4 regions of the Pseudomonas sp. S30_BP2TU TE3576 genome follow, and region 2 is predicted to be linked to each of the others. Evidence: predicted binding sites of a transcription regulator. Region 2 holds the regulator's gene; each other region holds the start of a gene.
What was found. The regulator FliA, encoded in region 2, starts transcription of late flagellar genes. The targets are predictions, from matches to a motif close to CTAAAGTTTNNNNNNNNNNNGCCGNTAA.

Region 1 (3,794 bases), 310 kb from region 2:
GTGGCCCGCCGCCCGTGGTCAAGGATGTATCGGGTGCGCGCATCCTCGCGCTGCTCGGCGACTCGGTGACCACCGACCACATCTCCCCGGCCGGCAACATCAAGGTGGACAGCCCGGCCGGGCAATACCTGCGCGACAAAGGCGTGGAACCGCGCGACTTCAACTCCTACGGCTCACGGCGTGGCAACCACGAAGTGATGATGCGCGGCACCTTCGCCAACATCCGCATACGCAACGAAATGCTCGGCGGCGAAGAAGGCGGTAACACCCGCTACATTCCCACCGGGGAAAAAATGCCGATCTACGACGCCGCCATGCGCTATCAGGCTTCGGGCACGCCGCTGGTGGTGATCGCCGGCCAGGAATATGGCACCGGATCGAGCCGCGACTGGGCAGCCAAAGGCACCAATTTGCTGGGGGTGAAAGCAGTCGTCGCCGAAAGCTTCGAACGGATTCACCGCTCCAACCTGGTGGGCATGGGCGTGTTGCCGTTGCAGTTCAAGCTGGATCAGAACCGCAAGAGCCTGAAACTCAACGGCAGTGAAACCCTGGACATCCTCGGTTTGACCGGCGTCGAGCTGACGCCACGGATGAACCTGACGCTGGTCATCAACCGTGAAAACGGCACCAGCGAGAAAGTCGAAGTACTGTGCCGCATCGATACGCTCAATGAAGTGGAGTACTTCAAGTCCGGGGGGATTCTGCACTACGTGTTGCGGCAGTTGATTGCGTCATGACCGACCGCTGACAAAGACACCGCCTTCGGGCGGTGTTTTTGTTTGTGGCACCCCCCCTATAATCTCGCGCCGCCGAATGTGGCCTTGCCCACAATGTTGCATCCGACTCATGACCACTGTGGGAGCGAGCTTGCTCGCGATGGCGGCTCAACATTAACGATGATGTTGAATGACACTCCGCTATCGCGAGCAAGCCCGCTCCCACAGAGGTTGGCGGCGCACCGCAAATACTGACACAAGGACTTCAAATGATTGCCCTGCCATGGACGTTTCTGGTCCTGCTTTCCCTAGGCTACGGTCTGGCGCTGACCTACGGCCATCTCGGTTGGCTTTCTGCAATCCCGCTGTTCTTGTTACTGGTCGCTGGCGCCGCAGTCCGCCAACGCGTGATCCCTTTTGCCCGTCTCCTCGGCCACGGCCTGTTCATCGTCCTGGCACTGACACTGGCGACGCATTGGCTACCCGGTTTCTACAACGGTCGAGGCATCGACCCCCAGCGTTTTACCGATAATGCCGTGCCGTTTGCCATGCACCTGAATCTGGACAAACCGCTGATCGGCTTCTGGCTGTTACTGGTTTGTCCGTGGATTGTCGGCCGCCGTTCGCTTCGGCTATCCCTGTATGCCACCGCACTGGCACTGACCTTGAGCGCCGTGCTGGCGTTGGGTGGCGCGCTGCTGCTCGGCATAATCGCCTGGGCGCCGAAGTGGCCAGATCAAGCCTGGCTGTGGTTGCTCAACAATCTGCTGCTGGTGACGCTGGTCGAAGAGGCGCTGTTTCGTGGCTATATCCAGGGCGGCCTGAGCCGGTGCCTGAAAAACCGGCCCTACGGTGAAAACCTCGCCCTGCTGCTGGCGTCATTGATGTTCGGCCTGGCCCACACCGGCGCGGGATGGCAATGGGTTTTGCTGGCGACCCTGGCCGGGGTCGGCTATGGCCTGGCCTATCGGTTCGGCGGTCTGGGCGCCGCCATTGCCAGCCACTTTGGCTTGAACCTGCTGCACTTCGGCCTGTTCACCTATCCGATGCTCGTCGGCTGACGCAAGGGTCATTTCGCGACGCATTGCTAATTATCAAAAAATAGTCTCAACAATCCGCCGACCTTGCCGATACAGCACTTGAAAGCCTTGCGGATTAAAAAAGCCATGCGTAACAACCAGCCAATTACACAACGCGAGCGGACCTTCCCGGCTCAGCAACGGTTGATTTCCACCACCGATGCCAAGGGCATGATCACCTACTGCAACGACGCCTTCGTCGAAATCAGCGGGTTTTCCCCAGAGGAGCTGATCCGTGCACCGCACAACCTGGTCCGTCACCCCGACGTCCCGGTCGCGGTGTTCGCGCACATGTGGGGCACACTGAAACAAGGCTTGCCATGGATGGGCATTGTCAAGAACCGCTGCAAGAACGGTGATCACTACTGGGTGAACGCCTATGTGACACCGATCTTCGAAGGCAATCAGGTAATCGGTTACGAGTCGGTGCGGGTCAAGCCCACCGCCGAACAGATCCGCCGCGCCGAAGCGCTCTACCAACGCATCAACCAGGGCAAGCCGGCCGTTCCTTCCTCGGATAAATGGCTACCGGTCCTGCAGGATTGGCTGCCGTTCATTCTGGTCAGTCAGTTGAGCTTCATGATCGGTGCATCGCTGAACTCGCAATGGGGTTTTGCCCTGGCGGCCGGTCTTTCGGTGCCTCTGGGCTTGCTGGGTCTGAGCTGGCAACAGCGCGGTCTCAAGCGTTTGTTGAAACTGGCTGAACAGACGACGTCTGACCCGTTGATTGCACAGATGTACACCGACAGCCGTGGTGCCCAGGCGCGTCTGGAGATGTCGATCCTCAGCCAGGAAGCGCGTCTGAAAACTTGCCTGACCCGTCTGCAGGACACGGCCGAACACCTGAGCGATCAGGCCAGGCAATCCGATGCCCTGGCGCACAACAGCTCCACCGGCCTGGAACGTCAGCGCGTCGAAACCGAGCAAGTGGCCACCGCGGTCAATCAGATGGCCGCTACCACCCAGGAAGTCGCCAGTCACGTACAACGCACTGCCGATGCCACCCAGGAAGCCAATCGCCTGACCGGTCGTGGTCGCGACATCGCCGGGGAAACCCGCGAAGCCATCCAGCGCCTGTCGGTGGTGGTCGGTGAAACCGGCGTGACCGTGACCCAACTGGCCAAGGACAGCAACGAAATCGGTGGTGTGGTCGACGTGATCAAAGGCATCGCCGACCAGACCAACCTGCTGGCGCTGAACGCCGCCATCGAAGCGGCCCGTGCCGGTGAGATGGGTCGTGGTTTTGCAGTGGTGGCCGATGAAGTCCGTCAGCTGGCGCAACGCACCAGCGAGTCCACCGGGCAGATTCATGCGCTGATCGCCAAGCTCCAGCAAACCGCCGGTACTGCCGTGCAAACCATGGAAGCCGGACATCGCCAGGCTGAAGAAGGCGTAGCGCGGGTACTGGAAGCGGACCAGGCACTGGTGGGGATCAGCGAGGCGGTGGCCAACATCACCGACATGACCACCCAGATCGCTGCTGCGACCGAAGAGCAAAGTGCCGTGGCCGAAGAAATCAGCCGCAACATCAGCAATATTTCGTCCCTGGCGGACCAGACCTCGGAACAGGCACAGAATTCGGCGCTGCTGAGTGAAGAGCTGACCAAGACTGCGAATACCCAGTATTCGTTGGTGGAGCGGTTTAACCGCTGTTAGAGGCTGGAATGACAAAAAACCCGGACAGTGAAAGCTTCCGGGTTTTTTATTGCCAATATGAAATGTGTACCGCCTGGACAGGCCTCATCGCGAGCAAGCTCGCTCCCACAGGGTTTTGTGTTGATCACACAATCAAGCCACACCAAAGATCACTGTGGGAGCGGGCTTGCTCGCGAAGAGGCCAGTTGCAATACCACATCTTTCAATGAAGAAATGCGACCACTTTCTGCGCCGCAGCCACCAAATGCTGCTCATGACTAAACCCCGAAGCCTTCAACGGCTTCAAATCATGATCCCCCGCCACCAGCCAGCACACCTCGATACTTGGCGACAGCGCATAACC
Region 2 (3,794 bases):
GACCCGCGAGCGTTCGACTCGATGCGTTTCGAACTCAACAGCCTGCGCGAACTCATGGAAGTTCAGCTGGGCTCCCTGGCCTGGAATCAGCTGCAAGGCAGTCGTCCGGACCAGGCCAATCTCTGGCGCCGCCTGCAACGCATTGGCCTGTCTGGCCCGCTGTCGCGCGATCTGCTGGCGCTGATTACCGAAATCGAAGAGCCTCGTCAGGCCTGGCGCATGTTGCTGGCGCACCTGGCGCGAATGATCGTTACGCCGGAAGTCGAGCCGCTGGAAGAGGGCGGTGTGATCGCCATGGTCGGCCCGGCCGGCATGGGCAAGACCACCACCCTGGCCAAGCTGGCTGCCCGTTACGTGCTCAAGTACGGCGCGCAGAACATTGCGCTGGTGAGCATGGACAGCTTTCGCATCGGTGCCCAGGAACAGCTCAAGACCCTGGGGCGCATTCTCAATGTGTCGGTGACCCACGTCGATCCGGGCCAGTCCCTGGTGCAGGCGCTGGAGCCGTTGCTGCGCAAGCGTGTGGTGCTGATCGATACCGCTGGCCTGCAGGCCAGCGATCCGGCACTGCGCATGCAGCTCGAAAGCCTGGCCGGTCGTGGCATCCGCTCGAAAAATTATCTGGTCCTCGCAACCACCAGCCAGAAACAGGTTCTAACGGCCGCGTACCACAGTTACAAGCGTTGTGGGCTCGCTGGCTGCATTCTGACTAAACTGGATGAAACGGCGAGCCTGGGCGAGGTGTTGAGCCTGGCCATCAGTCATGAGCTGCCGGTGGCCTACCTGACCGATGGCCCGCGGATTCCGGATGATTTGCATCTGCCGCGTCGTCACCAGTTGGTCAGTCGCGCCGTGAGTGTGCAAATGCAGGAAGAACCCAGCGAAGAAGCCATGGCTGACATGTTCGCTGACATCTACCACAGCCCGACCAAGCAGGTTGGCTGAGGTAATAATGAACAGTTTTTGTACCTACATCGATGGTCTGCCATGCATTGTTCCGTTTGTGAACGCGCAGCCAGTAATGTGGCCTCCGTCTATGCAAGACAAGGTAAAGAAATAACATGGGCAGCATGCATCCCGTACAGGTGATCGCGGTGACCGGCGGCAAAGGTGGCGTCGGGAAAACTAACGTGTCAGTGAACTTGTCCCTGGCTTTGGCTGAGCTTGGCCGGCGCGTCATGTTGCTGGACGCCGACCTGGGGTTGGCGAACGTCGACGTTCTGCTGGGCCTGACACCCAAACGTACCCTGGCCGACGTGATCGAGGGCCGCTGCGAACTGCGCGATGTACTGCTGCAGGGGCCAGGCGGCATCCGTATCGTTCCGGCCGCATCCGGCACTCAGAGCATGGTGCATCTGAGCCCGGCGCAACACGCAGGCCTGATCCAGGCCTTCAGCGATATTGGCGATAACCTCGACGTATTGGTGATCGACACCGCTGCGGGCATTGGTGACTCGGTAGTCAGTTTCGTTCGCGCAGCCCAGGAAGTGCTGCTGGTGGTGTGCGACGAACCGACCTCGATTACCGATGCCTACGCCTTGATCAAGTTGCTCAATCGCGACTACGGCATGAACCGTTTCCGCGTCCTGGCCAACATGGCCCAGAGCCCGCAGGAAGGGCGCAACCTGTTCGCCAAGTTGACCAAAGTCACGGATCGCTTCCTCGACGTCGCCCTGCAATACGTCGGCGCGGTGCCCTACGACGAAAGCGTGCGCAAGGCCGTGCAGAAGCAGCGTGCTGTCTACGAGGCATTCCCGCGTTCCAAGTGCTCGCTGGCGTTCAAGGCCATCGCACAGAAAGTCGATACCTGGCCGCTGCCTGCCAACCCGCGCGGGCACCTGGAGTTTTTCGTCGAGCGCCTCGTGCAACAGACAGCAGGACCTGTGATATGACGGCCAGCGGTTACAACCTCTACAAAATATCGGCGCGTGATGCGCAGTACGAGCTGATCGAGCGTTACGCGCCGCTGGTTAAACGCATTGCCTACCACTTGCTGGCGCGCTTGCCGGCCAGTGTCCAGGTCGAAGACCTGATCCAGGCCGGGATGATCGGCCTGCTTGAAGTGTCGACTAAATATGACGCCAGCAAAGGCGCCAGTTTCGAGACGTACGCGGGCATTCGAATCCGCGGCGCCATGCTCGATGAAGTGCGCAAGGGGGACTGGGCACCACGTTCGGTTCACCGCAATACGCGCATGGTCAGCGACGCCATTCGCTCGATTGAAGCGAAAACCGGCCGTGACGCTAAAGATCACGAAGTTGCGGCCGAACTCCAATTGAGTCTCGACGATTACTACGGGATTTTGAACGACACCCTGGGCAGCCGGTTATTCAGTTTTGACGATCTGTTGCAGGACGGCGAACACGAAGGGCTGCACGAGGATGGCGCGAGTGCTCATCTCGAGCCGTCACGCGACCTGGAAGATGAACGCTTCCAGGCTGCGCTGGCGGATGCGATTGCCAATTTGCCGGAGCGCGAGCGACTGGTGTTGGCGCTGTACTACGACGAAGAGTTGAACCTCAAGGAAATCGGTGAGGTCCTGGGGGTCAGCGAATCTCGGGTCAGCCAGTTACACAGCCAGTGCGCGGCCCGTTTGCGGGGGCGTTTGGGGGAGTGGCGAGCGCGCTGAAGGCAGTGTGGGGGACACTGCGAAAGAGGCTGGTGTGGTGTTGAGCTGCGCCGGTCCCGATCTGTTGTGCTCCAGACAGTCATTGAGTGCTTTGCCGGATTGATTGAAATGGCGCGTCCAGGTGCTGGGCGCGTTTAAGACTGCTTGGAGGTCGAATTGGACAAGAACATGAAAATCCTCATCGTTGATGACTTCTCAACGATGCGGCGGATCATCAAGAACCTGCTGCGTGACCTTGGGTTCACCAACACCGTCGAGGCCGACGATGGCACTACCGCCATTCCGGTGCTCAACAGCGGAAGCATCGACTTTCTGGTAACGGACTGGAACATGCCTGGCATGACCGGTATCGATCTGCTGCGCCACGTGCGTGCCGATGAAAAGCTCAAGCACCTGCCGGTGCTGATGGTGACCGCTGAAGCCAAGCGTGAGCAGATCATCGAAGCGGCCCAGGCCGGCGTTAACGGCTATGTGGTCAAACCCTTCACGGCCCAGGCGTTGAAAGAAAAAATCGAGAAGATTTTCGAACGCATCGGTTGATGAGTGCGCCACGGGGGAGCTATGGGCAATAACGAAACTTCATTGGGCGACTTTGAGTCGACCCTGAAAAAACACGCCGTCGAATTGGTCGCGAGCCTTGAAAAAGGCAAGTTCGGCGACGCCGTGCAATTGATCCATGAGCTCAACCAGACCCGTGACCGCGGCCTGTATCAGGAAGTGGGCAAGCTCACTCGCGAGCTGCATAGCGCGATCGTCAATTTCCAGATTGACCCGCACATGCCGCAAGCCGAAGAGGTGTCGCAGATCACCGATGCTACCGAGCGTCTGGGGTATGTGGTCAAGCTGACCGAGGCTGCGGCCAACCGCACCATGGATCTGGTGGAAAGTGCCACGCCGCTGGTCAATGGCCTCGCGGATGAAGCCCAGGCCTTGAGCACGGACTGGGGGCGCTTCATGCGTCGCGAAGTCGACGCGCAAGAGTTTCGTGAGCTGGCCCGGCGGGTTGACGGGTTCCTGACGCGCAGCGGCACGGACAATCGTGCGGTGTCGGGCAACCTGAACGACATCCTGCTCGCCCAGGATTACCAGGACCTCACAGGGCAAGTGATCAAGCGTGTGACCCAGTTGGTCACCGAAGTTGAAAGCAACCTGCTCAAGCTTGTGC
Region 3 (3,794 bases), 3.0 Mb from region 2:
CCGTTTGCAGCCATTGGCCTTGAGAGCCTTGCGCACGCCACGGAAGATATCGTTCAGGGCGGACTCTTCACTCACGGCCATGCGCAGCGGGTGATCGAGCTTGATCCCGGTGAATTCCAGGGCGGCCGGTTCGATGTTCGCGCCTTCAAACGGCTCGACACGGAAGAAGTAGGTGTGATCCGGGTAGACAAAACCTTTTTCATCCATGGCGATGGTGGTCGCGGCGATTTCCAGCAGGGCATCGGTGGCCGAGTTGAAGCCACCGGTTTCTACGTCGACGACAACCGGCAGGTAACCACGGAACCTGGCAGCCATTGGATGACGAGGGCCGCCTCCGCCGCCATTGCCTTCCAGTTCGTCGTCGAAATGGTCTTCACTCACGCGTGTTCCTCCAGCAGGCGCCAGCGCAGTTTTTCACCGGCGCGCAGCGGGATAACGGTCAGCTCGCCAAATGGCAGGCTGGCAGGGGCGGTCCATTCTTCGCGGACCAGGGTGATGCGATCGGTGTTGGCCGGCAGACCATAGAACCGCGGGCCGTTGAGGCTGGCGAAGGCTTCGAGCTTGTCCAGCGCATTGCGCTGTTCGAAGGCTTCGGCATACATCTCGATGGCCGCATAAGCGGTGTAGCAACCGGCGCAACCGCAGGCCGCTTCCTTGGCGTGCTGGGCGTGGGGCGCCGAGTCGGTGCCGAGGAAGAATTTTTCGCTGCCGCTGGTGGCGGCGTCGAGCAGGGCTTCCTGGTGCGTATTGCGTTTGAGGATCGGCAGGCAATAGAAGTGCGGCCGAATCCCGCCCACCAGCATGTGGTTGCGGTTGTACAGCAGGTGGTGAGCAGTGATGGTCGCGCCTACGTTGGCCGGAGCCGAGTTGACGAACTGCACGGCGTCCGCCGTGGTGATGTGTTCGAAAACCACTTTGAGGGACGGGAAGCGCTCGACCACACGGCGCAGGTGTTCATCGATGAAGATTTTTTCGCGGTCGAACACGTCGACATCGCCACGGGTGACTTCACCGTGAACCAACAACGGCATCCCGACTTCGGCCATGGCCTCGAGTGCAGGGAAGATCTTGTCGATGCTGGTGACGCCAGAATCCGAGTTGGTGGTCGCGCCAGCCGGGTACAGTTTGGCGGCGTGAATGAATCCGCTGGCCTTGGCCTCGCGAATTTCTTCAGGCTGGGTGCGGTCGGTCAGGTACAGAACCATCAGCGGCTGGAACGGGCTGCCGGCCGGGCGGGCAGCGAGAATCCGCTGGCGATAGCCGTCGGCTTCGGCCGCATTGCGCACCGGTGGAACCAGGTTGGGCATGATGATGGCGCGGCCAAAGGTGCGCGCGACATCCGCGACGGTATTGGTCAACACGGCACCATCGCGAAGATGAATATGCCAGTCGTCGGGACGCAGCAGGGTCAGGCGGTCGGACATGAGGGGATTCCAGGCGGGTCAAACTCAAGGGAATGCTACCGGAAAAGACTCTTGCAGGCACTCGCTATCAAGTTTTGCAGGAAGCTTCCGATATCCAACAGGTATGCCGTAAACATGTGTGTGTCGGTCTTTTTGTTGTAGAAGCCAGTGGAGCCTCCCGTGCGCCAGCGTTATTTAGCCTTGCTCAGTGTGTTTGCCAGCCTTCCGGCAATGGCGCTCACTTTCCAGACCCGTCTGGAGAACATTGAGTGGACGGTCGAAGGTGACAAGTTCGAATGCCGTCTGACGCAGCCGATTACCGACTTCGGTTCGGGCGAGTTCGTGCGTCGTGCCGGCGAGCAGGCGACTTTTCGTCTGAAAAGCTACAACCCGATGATCGGCGGCGGTTCGGCGACCTTGCTGGCGGCTGCGGCACCGTGGCAACCGGGGCGTGACGATATCAATCTGGGCACGGTGAGAGTCGGCAGCGGCAACGTGTTGTTCAACAGTTCACAGGTTCAGGCCGGACGCCTGATCAACGGTCTGATGGACGGTCGCAGCCCGGTGGTTCGCCATTCCTCGGGGGATGGCCGGGTCTCGGAAGTGCGCTTGTTGCCGGTCAGGTTCAACAAGGCCTTTGCCGATTACCAGGGTTGCGTGGCCAAATTGTTGCCGCAGAACTTCGAGCAGGTGAAGCAATCCGAAATCGGCTTCCCCGGCGGCGGAATCGAACTCGACAGTGCGGCGAAGGCCAGGCTGCAGGTGATGCTGGAGTACATGAAGGCGGATCCGACGGTCAATCACATCGAGCTCGACGGTCACTCCGACAACAGCGGCAACCGCCTGACCAACCGCGACCTGTCGCGGCGCCGGGCGCTGGCAGTGATGGAGTTCTTCAAGGCCAACGGCATCCAGGAATCGCAAATCACCGTGCGTTTCCATGGCGAGCGTTATCCGTTGGCGCCTAATACCAACAACGTCAACCGCGCGAAGAACCGTCGTGTAGCGGTACGCCTGGAGCGGGGAGCGCCGGCGGAACAAGTCGCCCCGCAAGCGACAAAAGCAGCCGTATCGGCAACTTCCTGACTCTTCGGTCATCGTCGCGCTCTCGACAGAATCTGTCGCTTCGTCGTCATAAGCTGTCGCGCCACTGTAAATTGTTCTGCATGAGCGGTAGACTTCACGGCTTTCCGTAGAACCCCGTGGAGTGATGGCATGGCGGACGTAAACAAGGTCGTTCTGGCGTATTCCGGCGGCCTGGACACTTCGGTGATCCTCAAGTGGCTGCAGGATACTTATAACTGTGAAGTGGTGACCTTCACCGCTGACCTGGGTCAGGGCGAAGAGGTCGAACCTGCACGCGCCAAGGCTCAGGCCATGGGCGTCAAAGAGATCTACATCGACGACTTGCGCGAAGAGTTCGTGCGCGATTTCGTTTTCCCGATGTTCCGCGCCAACACCGTTTACGAAGGCGAGTACCTGCTGGGTACTTCCATCGCTCGTCCGTTGATCGCCAAGCGCCTGATCGAAATCGCCAACGAAACCGGCGCTGACGCCATTTCCCATGGCGCCACCGGTAAAGGCAACGACCAGGTTCGCTTCGAACTCGGTGCGTACGCATTGAAGCCAGGTGTGAAAGTGATTGCTCCGTGGCGTGAATGGGACCTGCTGTCCCGTGAAAAGCTGATGGATTACGCCGATAAGCACGCGATCCCGATCGAGCGTCACGGCAAGAAGAAATCCCCGTACTCCATGGATGCCAACCTGCTGCACATCTCCTATGAAGGCGGCGTGCTGGAAGACACCTGGACCGAGCACGAAGAAGACATGTGGCGCTGGACCGTTTCCCCGGAAAACGCTCCAGACAAGCCGCAGTACCTGGAGCTGACCTACCGCAACGGCGACATCGTCGCGCTGGACGGCGTCGAAATGACTCCGGCCACCGTACTGGCGACCCTGAACCGTATCGGTGGCGAACACGGTATCGGCCGTCTCGACATCGTCGAGAACCGCTACGTGGGCATGAAGTCCCGTGGCTGCTACGAAACCCCAGGCGGCACCATCATGCTGCGTGCCCACCGTGCGATCGAATCGATCACCCTGGACCGCGAAGTGGCTCACCTCAAAGACGAGCTGATGCCCAAGTACGCCAGCCTGATCTACACCGGCTACTGGTGGAGCCCTGAGCGTCTGATGCTGCAACAGATGATCGATGCGTCCCAGGTCAACGTGAACGGCGTTGTGCGCCTGAAGCTGTACAAGGGCAATGTGATCGTCACTGGCCGCAAGTCCGACGACTCGCTGTTCGACGCCAACATCGCTACCTTCGAAGAAGATGGTGGCGCGTACAACCAGGCGGATGCAGCGGGCTTCATCAAGCTCAACGCCCTG
Region 4 (3,794 bases), 3.3 Mb from region 2:
GGCTGGAGACCAGGTACTGCTTGTTTTCACCGAGCAAAATGCCACAGGCTTTTTCCAGGAATACCCGGAACTGTTCGAAATCCAAATTACCCGTAGACAATGATGCCGCCTCTTAAATCGTGTTGACTGCCAGGGGCGCGGGCCCCTAGCTGATATCTGCTGCTTTGATCCGGTCGACTACCCGGGATGCCAGGTCATCAGGACGGAATTTGGCCAGGAAGTCATCGGCACCGACCTTCTTGACCATCGCCTGATTGAAAACCCCCGACAACGAAGTATGCAGGATGATATGAAGCTTTTGCATGCGCGGGTCGTTGCGGATTTCCGCCGTCAGGGTATACCCGTCCATCTCCGGCATCTCGATGTCGGAGATCATCATCAGGAACTCTTCTTCCGGCTTCTTGCCCTCGTCGACCAGTTTGCGCAGGTAGTCCAGCGCTTGCCGACCGTCGTTCAACGCCACCACTTCGACGCCGACCGTTTGCAGGCAACGCGTGACCTGCTTGCGCGCCACCGATGAGTCGTCGACCGTCAGCACGCGCAACGAAAGGGCCTTGTGCTGGGTTTCGACATCCACCACACCCACGGAAATCGCTTCCGGCGTCGGTGCCACTTCCGCCAGCACTTTCTCGACGTCGATGATTTCGACCAACTGATTGTCGACCCGCGTCACCGCCGTCAGGTAGTGATCGCGTCCGGTGCCCTTGGGTGGCGGATGGATCTCCTCCCAGTTCATGTTGACGATGCGCTCCACCGAGCGAACCAGAAAACCCTGGGTCTTGGTGTTGTACTCCGTGATGATCACGAACGGATTGTTCTTGTCCTTCAACGCACCGGAGCCGGTCGCCATTGCCAGATCAAGGATCGGAATGGTCGCCCCCCGGATGTTCGCCACACCGCACACAACAGGACTGGACTTGGGCATCAGCGTCAGCTGGGGGCATTGCAGCACCTCCCGAACCTTGAAAACGTTGATCCCGTACAGCTGCTGGCCGTCGAGACGGAACAACAACAGCTCAAGGCGATTCTGCCCCACCAGTTGCGTGCGCTGGTTTACCGAATCCATTACACCAGCCATGCCCAGACTCCTACACCAACGCCAAGTGTTGTTGCGACGCGCCTTCATCACTAATCGGCACGGCGCTTGCTTTTTTAATCGTTATGAACACAGAACCGACATTTTTTCGACGCCTGACCACACCCTACCGCAAATTGCTCGGCGTGCTGGCGGCCGTTTGCCTGTTCAACGCTGGCAGCCCTGCCCTTGCTGACGCGGTTACCTTGCCTGACATGCTTATCGGCGTCACTCAGGGCTTTCTTGAATTCACCGTAGAAGACTATCTGGCGACCAGTCAAACCGAAGGTCGCTACGAGATCCAGGTCAACCCGCTCGATCCGCGCATGCACATGCCCATGTGCGACAAGGAATTGACAGCAACGCTTGAGAGTCCAAAGCCGCTGGGACGGGTCACGGTCAAGGTCCGCTGCGAGGGCGCATCCCCCTGGACGGTCTTCGTACCCGCTCAAGTTCGCCTGTTTCGCGATGTCGTGACCACCGCCCGGCCACTGCGCCGCGCAGCCATTGTCGAGCCTGGGGATGTGGTCCTGCGTGAGCGCGATATCAGCCTGATCGGCCAGGGCTACCTGACCACCCTCGATCAGGCGATCGGCCAGCGACTGACCCGACCAATGGTCACCGACCAGGTGATTACCCTGGTGCATATCGAACAGGCCGAGGTCATCCGCAAGGGTGATCAGGTGGTGATTACCGCCCGCAGCGGTACGCTCAGCGTGCGCATGCCGGGCGAAGCCCTGTCAAACGGCAGCCTGAGCGAACAGATCCGGGTGAAAAACCTCAATTCCCAGCGAGTCATCAAGGCGCAGGTCACGGCGCCGGGGCAGGTGGAAGTGTCCATGTAAGGTTCTCTGTTCATCAGAATGTGGCGCTTGCGCTGGCTGTTCCCTAGACTGTGCTCCATGCAGGGCAAGCGCTGGCGCGCGCACGGCTCATCGATAAATGAGCCTAAAGTTTTCCAGGGAATGGCCGAAACCATGGCAAGCGTCCAAATTCCCAGAGGTTTTTTATCATGGTCATCGATTTCAGCCGTTTAAACAGCTCCTCGTCCCTTTCGGGCAGTACACGTACCAGCGCCAGCAAGGAAAGCGCCGAAGCCGGCAAATCCGCGCCGCTGGAGTCCGCGGCCGAACAGGCCGGTACCGTCAAAAGCGGGGAATCGGTACATCTCAGCAATGAGGCTCAACAGTTGCAGAAGGTCACTGACAAGCTGCGCGATCAGCCTGCCGTCGACAACGCCCGCGTGGCCGAGTTGAAAGCAGCGATTGCCGATGGCAGCTATAAGGTCGACAGCAACCGTGTAGCCAGCAAACTGCTCAATTTCGAAGCCCAGCGCTAGGCCACCGCCGGCGCCAGGCTTTTGGACGCTTAAAACCCAAGGCCAGCCATGCACGACACTCATTTACTGCAACTGATCACCGACGACTTTGCTCCGGCACAACACTTGCTGGAGTTGCTGCAGACCGAATCCCTGGCGCTGCATGGTCGCGACATGCCATTGCTCGAGGACATCCTGGCGCAGAAACAGGCATTGGTCGTTTTGCTCGAACAGCATGGCCGCAAGCGCAGTGAAATTCTCGCCAGCCTCAACCTGCCGACCAATCGCGACGGCCTGGAGCAACTGGCCAGCCAGTCGAGCATTGGCGACCAGTTGCTGGCGCAAAGTGACGTACTGACCGATCTCATCGCCCAGTGCCAGGCCATCAACGCCAACAACGGCCAGTCGATCCTCACCCAGCAAGCGGCTACAGCCACCCAGCTGAAAATCCTTACTGGCGGTGAAACCCCGGCGCTTTACGATGCCAGCGGAACCTTCTCCAAGCTTGCTAAGCCACGCCCGCTCAGTCAGGCTTAAACCGTTCGAAGAGCCCGCTCTATCCAAGACGTAAAAGATGCTGGCAAAATGCTGGCTAGTCGTAGTCAAATTTTGTCTGGAGATTGATTAACCGTGTCCAATGCCTTATCCGTGGATGATGCTCCGCAGCCACCCAAGGTGCTCTCCACGCCCTTGGAAATCTCCGGCAACCTGCGCCAGCTGCTCGAAAGCCATGACCCGCTGATCATCACGTTCCACGAGCGCAGCCAGCGCTTCCAGAGCTATCTGGTGGACCTGGACCGTGAAAGCAACATGATGGCCCTGGACGAAATGATCCCCCGCGATGGCGAGCGTTACCTGCTGGCGGGCGAACCGTTCAAGGTCGAAGGTTTCCACGAAGGCGTGCGCATCGCCTGGGAAAGCAACGGCCAATTGACCATCGACGAATCCGGCAGCAGCCGCTGCTATCGCGGCAGCCTGCCCGACGAAGTGGTGTACCACCAGCGTCGTAATGCGTTCCGCGCCGCGCTGAAGCTGGCCCAACTGGTCAACGTCAACCTGGACGGCGAAAAGCTCAAGACTTTGATCAGCGGCAAGCTGCTGGATATTTCCGCTACCGGCTGCAAGCTGCGCTTCGACGGCGACATCACTGGCAGCCTGCAACTGGGTCAGGTTTACGACCGTTTCAGCGCCGAACTGCCCTTTGGCAAGATGACCGCTCCGGTCGAGTTGCGTTATCTGCACTTCGAAGAAAAGATCTCCACCACCTTCGCCGGCGTTCGCTTCCACAACATGAGCGGGTTGGTACAGCGTCAGGTCGAACGCTTCGTCTACCAATTGCAACGCGAAGCGCGTCGCTTCGACAAAGACGACATCTGATAGCGCGTCAATAAAAAAACGGGC

Region 1: a site for FliA is predicted at 1,823-1,850, ahead of ABIA48_RS05315 (methyl-accepting chemotaxis protein). Genes of this name have one in related genera too.
Region 3: a site for FliA is predicted at 1,491-1,518, ahead of ABIA48_RS20270 (flagellar protein MotY). Genes of this name have one in related genera too.
Region 4: a site for FliA is predicted at 2,024-2,051, ahead of flgM (flagellar biosynthesis anti-sigma factor FlgM). Genes of this name have one in related genera too.

What each region holds. Positions count from the first base shown of each region.
Region 1 covers NZ_JBNDLK010000001.1:1,172,521-1,176,314, forward strand. The annotation lists gene acnA (aconitate hydratase AcnA) at 1-737, shown strand, start outside; gene ABIA48_RS05310 (CPBP family intramembrane glutamic endopeptidase) at 986-1,777, shown strand; gene ABIA48_RS05315 (methyl-accepting chemotaxis protein) at 1,883-3,451, shown strand; gene ABIA48_RS05320 (alpha/beta family hydrolase) at 3,654-3,794, opposite strand, start outside.
Region 2 covers NZ_JBNDLK010000001.1:1,483,856-1,487,649, reverse strand. The annotation lists gene flhF (flagellar biosynthesis protein FlhF) at 1-945, shown strand, start outside; gene fleN (flagellar synthesis regulator FleN) at 1,062-1,892, shown strand; gene fliA (RNA polymerase sigma factor FliA) at 1,889-2,629, shown strand; gene ABIA48_RS06760 (chemotaxis response regulator CheY) at 2,798-3,169, shown strand; gene ABIA48_RS06755 (protein phosphatase CheZ) at 3,191-3,794, shown strand, end outside.
Region 3 covers NZ_JBNDLK010000001.1:4,434,337-4,438,130, forward strand. The annotation lists gene rnt (ribonuclease T) at 1-381, opposite strand, end outside; gene pyrC (dihydroorotase) at 378-1,424, opposite strand; gene ABIA48_RS20270 (flagellar protein MotY) at 1,584-2,489, shown strand; gene ABIA48_RS20275 (argininosuccinate synthase) at 2,619-3,794, shown strand, end outside.
Region 4 covers NZ_JBNDLK010000001.1:4,743,534-4,747,327, reverse strand. The annotation lists gene cheR (protein-glutamate O-methyltransferase CheR) at 1-100, opposite strand, end outside; gene ABIA48_RS21635 (chemotaxis protein CheV) at 146-1,078, opposite strand; gene flgA (flagellar basal body P-ring formation chaperone FlgA) at 1,162-1,920, shown strand; gene flgM (flagellar biosynthesis anti-sigma factor FlgM) at 2,088-2,414, shown strand; gene ABIA48_RS21620 (flagella synthesis protein FlgN) at 2,463-2,930, shown strand; gene ABIA48_RS21615 (flagellar brake protein) at 3,024-3,770, shown strand.